Regions from separate parts of the Paenibacillus sp. FSL L8-0663 genome, predicted to be linked through region 2. Evidence: a T-box and tRNA genes for the amino acid it is inferred to sense, from the RefSeq annotation. Region 2 holds a T-box; the other holds one or more tRNA genes.
What was found. A T-box is a leader RNA that pairs with one kind of tRNA and senses whether it is charged. The one in region 2 lies ahead of leuS (leucine--tRNA ligase), so its partner is inferred to be a tRNA-Leu.
Positions count from the first base shown of each region.

Region 1: it encodes a tRNA-Leu, which carries the amino acid that the T-box ahead of leuS (leucine--tRNA ligase) is inferred to sense. The anticodon was not compared.

Region 1 is NZ_JBBOYM010000001.1:1,106,712-1,109,862, forward strand. It holds rRNA gene MKY75_RS04890 (23S ribosomal RNA) at 1-96, shown strand, start outside; rRNA gene rrf (5S ribosomal RNA) at 248-364, shown strand; tRNA gene MKY75_RS04900 (tRNA-Ala) at 435-510, shown strand; tRNA gene MKY75_RS04905 (tRNA-Asn) at 515-590, shown strand; tRNA gene MKY75_RS04910 (tRNA-Ser) at 594-685, shown strand; tRNA gene MKY75_RS04915 (tRNA-Glu) at 706-777, shown strand; tRNA gene MKY75_RS04920 (tRNA-Val) at 788-863, shown strand; tRNA gene MKY75_RS04925 (tRNA-Met) at 890-963, shown strand; tRNA gene MKY75_RS04930 (tRNA-Asp) at 990-1,066, shown strand; tRNA gene MKY75_RS04935 (tRNA-Thr) at 1,080-1,155, shown strand; tRNA gene MKY75_RS04940 (tRNA-Tyr) at 1,160-1,245, shown strand; tRNA gene MKY75_RS04945 (tRNA-Lys) at 1,253-1,328, shown strand; tRNA gene MKY75_RS04950 (tRNA-Leu) at 1,341-1,421, shown strand; tRNA gene MKY75_RS04955 (tRNA-Gly) at 1,432-1,506, shown strand; tRNA gene MKY75_RS04960 (tRNA-Arg) at 1,514-1,590, shown strand; tRNA gene MKY75_RS04965 (tRNA-Leu) at 1,603-1,682, shown strand; partial or broken gene MKY75_RS04970 (oxidoreductase) at 2,077-2,301, opposite strand; partial or broken gene MKY75_RS04975 (IS110 family transposase) at 2,316-2,481, opposite strand; gene MKY75_RS04980 (hypothetical protein) at 2,462-2,947, opposite strand.
Region 2 is NZ_JBBOYM010000001.1:3,802,814-3,805,964, forward strand. It holds gene leuS (leucine--tRNA ligase) at 1-1,221, opposite strand, end outside; T-box leader at 1,283-1,540, opposite strand; gene MKY75_RS16600 (tautomerase family protein) at 1,725-2,114, shown strand; gene MKY75_RS16605 (class I SAM-dependent DNA methyltransferase) at 2,186-2,959, opposite strand; gene MKY75_RS16610 (CvfB family protein) at 2,963-3,151, opposite strand, start outside.

The DNA.
Region 1 (3,151 bases), 2.7 Mb from region 2:
TAAGACCCCTTGAAGACGACGAGGTAGATAGGTTGGGGGTGGAAGTGCAGTAATGCATGGAGCTGACCAATACTAATCGGTCGAGGGCTTATCCTAAGATAAAACGCAAATGAGTTTCGGATCCAGTTTTCAGGGTGTAACCTTGAACGTATGTACAAGTGACATACAACAAATGCATGGCTATTCGTTCACACGATATATCGTGAAGCGAATAACCGTACGATAGAATTTGCATAGCAAATTCATGTTTGGTGGCGATAGCGGAGGGGTTCCACACGTACCCATCCCGAACACGACCGTTAAGCCCTCCAGCGCCGATGGTACTTGGACCGCAGGGTCCTGGGAGAGTAGGACGTCGCCAAGCAACCCCATAATGGGGATTTTTTTTCGCCTATCAGGCTATTGATTATACATACAAAAATGATTTTTTAGATGGGGCTATAGCTCAGCTGGGAGAGCGCCTGCCTTGCACGCAGGAGGTCAGGGGTTCGATCCCCCTTGGCTCCACCAATATTCCCTGATAGCTCAGTTGGTAGAGCACTCGACTGTTAATCGAGTTGTCACAGGTTCGAGTCCTGTTCGGGGAGCCATGTGGAGAGGTGTCCGAGTTGGCCGAAGGAGCACGATTGGAAATCGTGTAGGCGCCAAAAGCGTCTCGAGGGTTCGAATCCCTCTCTCTCCGCCAGCTCTTAATAATAGATATATGGCCCGTTGGTCAAGGGGTTAAGACACCTCCCTTTCACGGAGGTAACAGGGGTTCGAATCCCCTACGGGTCATAAGCAGTATGGAGGCTTAGCTCAGCTGGGAGAGCATCTGCCTTACAAGCAGAGGGTCGGGGGTTCGAGCCCCTCAGCCTCCACCATTTGAAAAATAAATATTTATTACTGTCGCGGGGTGGAGCAGTTCGGTAGCTCGTCGGGCTCATAACCCGAAGGTCGCAGGTTCAAATCCTGCCCCCGCAATTACTTCAACTAAGGAAGTTTCCTCTGGAACCGTGGTGTAGAGGCCTAACATGCCTGCCTGTCACGCAGGAGATCGCGTGTTCGAATCCCGTCGGTTCCGCCATTTAACTTAATACGCCGGTGTAGCTCAACTGGTAGAGCAACTGACTTGTAATCAGTAGGTTGGGGGTTCAAGTCCTCTCGCCGGCACCATATTGGAGGATTAGCGAAGTGGCCAAACGCATCAGACTGTAAATCTGCTCCCTTACGGGTTCGGTGGTTCGAATCCATCATCCTCCACCAGTTTTACGAGCCATTAGCTCAGTTGGTAGAGCACCTGACTTTTAATCAGGGTGTCGAAGGTTCGAGTCCTTCATGGCTCACCATTATCATTGTATGCGCGTGTGGCGGAATTGGCAGACGCACTAGACTTAGGATCTAGCGTCTTTGACGTGGGGGTTCAAGTCCCTCCACGCGCATCTTGTTTTTGCGGACGTGGCTCAGCGGTAGAGCATCGCCTTGCCAAGGCGAGGGTCGCGGGTTCGATTCCCGTCGTCCGCTCCATTTATTAGTCCCCTTAGCTCAGCTGGATAGAGCGTTTGACTACGAATCAAAAGGTCGGGAGTTCGAATCTCTCAGGGGACGCCATTAACTTCATAAGCCGGTGTGGCGGAATTGGCAGACGCGCGCGACTCAAAATCGTGAGGGAAACCGTGGAGGTTCGAGTCCTCTCACCGGCATCTATTTCGGGATGTAGCTCAATGGTAAAACTCAGCCTTCCAAGCTGGTAGCGTGGGTCCGATTCCCATTACCCGCTTTATATAGATGAAAAAGGAGAGATGGCTTATTTTTATGCCATCTCTCCTTTTTTACTTTTAAACTATTTCTATCGACATTACAAGCAGTAGAAACCCCAAGGCAATCTCCTCCGTTCTTTTGCGTTATTAAGATAGGGCGTACAACTAACGAGGAACGATAGTTAAATAACACACAATGTTGAGCAGGCGCTTCAAGTCTGCTCTTTTTATTAAACTAACGGACAAGTTAGTTTTAAGTTTACTTCACCAACTCAACACAGAAAGCACAAAAGTCTGTTGGGAAACTCGACAGACTTTTGCGCTTTAGAAGATGAACTTACCAAGGTTGACTTGTTGGTCCAATTGTAAACTCATTAACGTTCGTATCTTCTGGCTGATCAATCGCGAACGCAACAACATTGGCAACTCGATCAGGTGAAATACCATGTTGTTCATACAATGCAGTTGCACCTTTTAAAGTATTCTTATCTGTGATGGTAGTCAACAATTCTGTATTTATTGCTGCTGGATAGATAGTTGCTGTACGGGTGTTCGTACCTTCAATGAAGATCCCCGATAAACACCTTTGTATTCAGGGGATATCTGATCCAATGCGGTTTGGAACTGCAGCTTAATTTGGATATATAGACCGGTAAACGTGTTATGCTGTCGTGTTAAGTTTCAAAGATTCAAGCAACTAAACGCCCCTTGTTTTATAATGCTCAAAGTCTTCTTTGTAGAACTAGGATCATCCTCGGTTGATTACTCCTAGGGTAAAAGTTATGAACGGTTGACCTTGGCTTCAAAACGCTTTTCCAACTCGTCCCAGTTGGGGGGGGAGGGACCCGTGTCTGTTCCTTCCAAAGGTGAAACACACGGCTCAAAGCTACGATTTCCCCTACGGATCCGTCAACCAGTCGGCTGATCGGCATCCTATGATAAATTTTCGTAAAAAGGCGCATCAACGCCGATCGTTTGCGGATTAGTGATGCTTGCGCGGCCGGCGTTAGCGGATACCGTAAGGCCTCTAACATGCGAAAGCCTTCGTCCATAGCCGCGATCATCTGCCGCAACAACTTGTCGTCCCCGGCGATTTTTTTCATTTGGCGCTCGTGTATAACCGTTACAAAGTTTAGCGCAATTACAGGCACGATATGATTCTTCAGCCATGCATCTATATATTCATGATAGATAGGTATCGTACTCATTTGGTTTATGTATGCGGGTACGCCCCCTTCCGTGCAGAGGGTCTTTCCCAAACAAACATGGACTAACGGCCACCATCATGAATGAAAATATCTTTGGCTTGTGAATCTGAACCTCCTTAATGGAAGTACAGGACACAGGCCGAGAGTTTTTTGGTAGGACATACTCTGAGTCCTTAATTTCCCGACCTCGAGGAACTATAGGCA
Region 2 (3,151 bases):
GGCTTCCAGCCATTCAATCATCTTCGGAATCGCTTCCTCGTTGGTAAGTCCATTCAGCGGGCCTGAATTCACGTGCGGTCCATCCTCAGTATATGGCTCATTAGCCACATCTCCACCTTGGACAACCTCAATGATATTCAATCCGAATTGCTTGGCAAATTCCCAGTCACGCGTATCGTGAGCAGGTACAGCCATAATCGCTCCAGTTCCGTAGCCTGCCAGTACATAGTCAGCAATCCAGATCGGCAGCTTTTCGCCGTTCACTGGGTTCACTGCATAAGCTCCTGTGAATACGCCTGTTTTATCCTTGGCCAGATCCGTACGCTCCAGATCGCTTTTACGAGCAGCTTGTTCACGGTACTGTTGTACAGCATCCTTTTGCTCAGGCGTAGTGATAATATCCACCAATTCCTGCTCTGGTGCCAGCACACAGTAGCTTGCGCCGAACAGTGTATCTGGGCGAGTTGTAAATACTGTGAGTTGCTCGTCATAGCCCTCAATCGGAAAACGAACCTCTGCCCCGGTAGACTTACCGATCCAGTTCCGTTGCATATCCTTAATACTCTCAGACCAATCCAGTTCCTCCAGATCATCCAGCAGACGATCCGCGTATTCCGTAATTTTCAGCATCCATTGACGCATTGGTTTACGGACGACCGGATGACCGCCACGCTCACTCTTACCGTCAATAACTTCTTCATTCGCCAGCACCGTTCCCAGCGCTGGGCACCAGTTCACAGGTACTTCAGCTACATATGCAAGGCCGCGCTTGTACAGCTGGATGAAGATCCATTGTGTCCATTTGTAATAATCAGGATCCGTCGTGCTGATTTCACGATCCCAGTCGTAGGAGAAGCCGAGCGATTTGATTTGACGGCGGAAGTTATTTACGTTTTTCACCGTAATTTCGCGTGGGTGCTCCCCTGTATCCAGCGCATGCTGCTCCGCAGGCAGACCGAAGGCGTCCCAACCCATCGGATGCAGTACGTTGTAGCCGCGCATTCTTTTATAACGTGAAACAATATCCGTAGCTGTGTAGCCCTCCGGGTGGCCTACATGCAGGCCGGCTCCAGATGGGTACGGAAACATATCCAAAGCATAAAACTTCGGTTTGCCCGGTTCTTCCCCGGTGCGGAACGTCTTGTTCTCATCCCAATATTTCTGCCATTTTGGTTCAATACTTTGCGGTTGATAGCCGTGCTTCGGCTGTGTGTCTGTCATTGTCTTTTCCTCCTCAAACGGTATGCAACAAAAAAACCTCTGCATCCCGTAGCGTGTCAGCGCTAGGGACGAGAGGTTATATTCCCGTGGTACCACCCTAGTTAGCAGAAAGCGTTCTTCGCGTTCTACTCCCTTTGCACCTGATAACGGAGGTGATCCGATGCGGGTTAATAACAGGATACAAGCACCAGTATAGGGCGTTCCTGCGTTGGACGCATATCTCCGAGGCGAGTTCACTTTGTGCTGTCAACCGGCTTGCACCACCCGCCGGCTCTCTACATGTCCAGACAAAGCTACTATTCCTCATCAGCGATTGTTTAACCGTTAATAATGGCACTATTATATTGAAAACCGCGAAAAAAGTCAAATAAGGACTACCTTTGGTGTTAAGAGCCCTCTCCATACTAATTGTTCATGACACATGCATACGAATGTTTTATAATAATTCCGAGTTAAATCGCTTCAAATTGAGATGAGTTGAGATAAGAAAGGTGAGCTGAGAAATGGCACAGATTAAAATTTACGGAATAAAAGAGACTCTAAATCCAATCAAAAAGCAACTTTCAGAGGTGATTCATTCTGCTGTGATGGATGCGCTCAAATATCCTCCTGACAAGAGGTTTCATCGTTTTTTTCCTATGGATCAGGAAGATTTTATATATGCCGATGGTCGCTCTGAGGCGTACACCATTATTGAAATCAGTATCTTTGAAGGCAGAACGATAGAAGCTAAGAAGCAACTCATTAGCCTGTTATTCCAAAGAATTAACGATCTTTTGGGTATTTCTCCACAGGATCTTGAGATTACTATATTTGAAACACCCAAACAGAACTGGGGCATTCGAGGTGTACCGGGTGATGAGCTTCAGTTGAACTATAAAGTGAATATATAAGTGCAAAAAGACGCCCTTCATGTCATCATGAAAAGCGTCTTTTTTTCCCATATTCGTTCAATGAATCTTTGCTATTTTACAGCAACATAAAACAGTCTCGCCGCGTCATCTTCTGCTTCTACCCATTCAAAATCCGCATATACCTTCACATCGCGAAAACCCGCTTTGGACAATTCTGCCTTCATCCAGTCTGGGTCATAGGCACGTTGTACATGTATTTCCTCGAAACGCTGGTATAGATCGCGTCCTTCATGTTCTGCTTTCGCAAAGATACTAAGATGATGCTCAATTTCACAACGGGGAGTGTCCAACGCACATGTCCAGATATATGAGATAGAGCGTTCGTCCAGTACGAAAGGCTGCTCTTCATCATAACGTAAAAACGTCTGGGGATGATGCACATCGAACAAAAAGGTTCCGCCAGGCTTCAGACCAACATGCGTTCTGCGAAAAGTAGAAATGATATCTTCTTCCTCCAACAAGTAATTCAGACAATCGCAAAAAGAAATTACAGAATCCACAGGCTCGGGTAAAATCCATTCTCTCATATCCTGCTGTATCCAGCGAACGCTTCCCTCACGAAACAATCGCTGTCCCTGTGGAGTGGTTTCCATTTTGCGACGGGCTACTGCCAGCATGTCAGAGGATAAGTCGATTCCAGCCACTTCGAACCCTGAGTTAACCAGGGGAATCGTAATTGAACCCGTTCCGCAGCCCAGCTCGGCCACTGTATGCGGCATCCCGTACTGATCCCAAGCCTGCCGTGCAAAGCGCAACCAGTCCGGGTACGGCATGTCCTGCATCAGCTCATCATACACATAGGCAAACTTCCGGTAAGAAGCCATTTTTTATTCCCCATTCCCGTCCTTCGGTTTCGGCATTTTCTCCACCAGGTAGGTCCAGTTTTCCTTTTGTGTAACCATTCCTTCCTTCATCAGCTTGCCCATCGCACGCTTGAAGGCGGATTTACTAATACCAAACCGTTGCTTGATAATATCCGGCGGTGTTGCGTCGGAGTAAGGCATACCGCCGCCCGG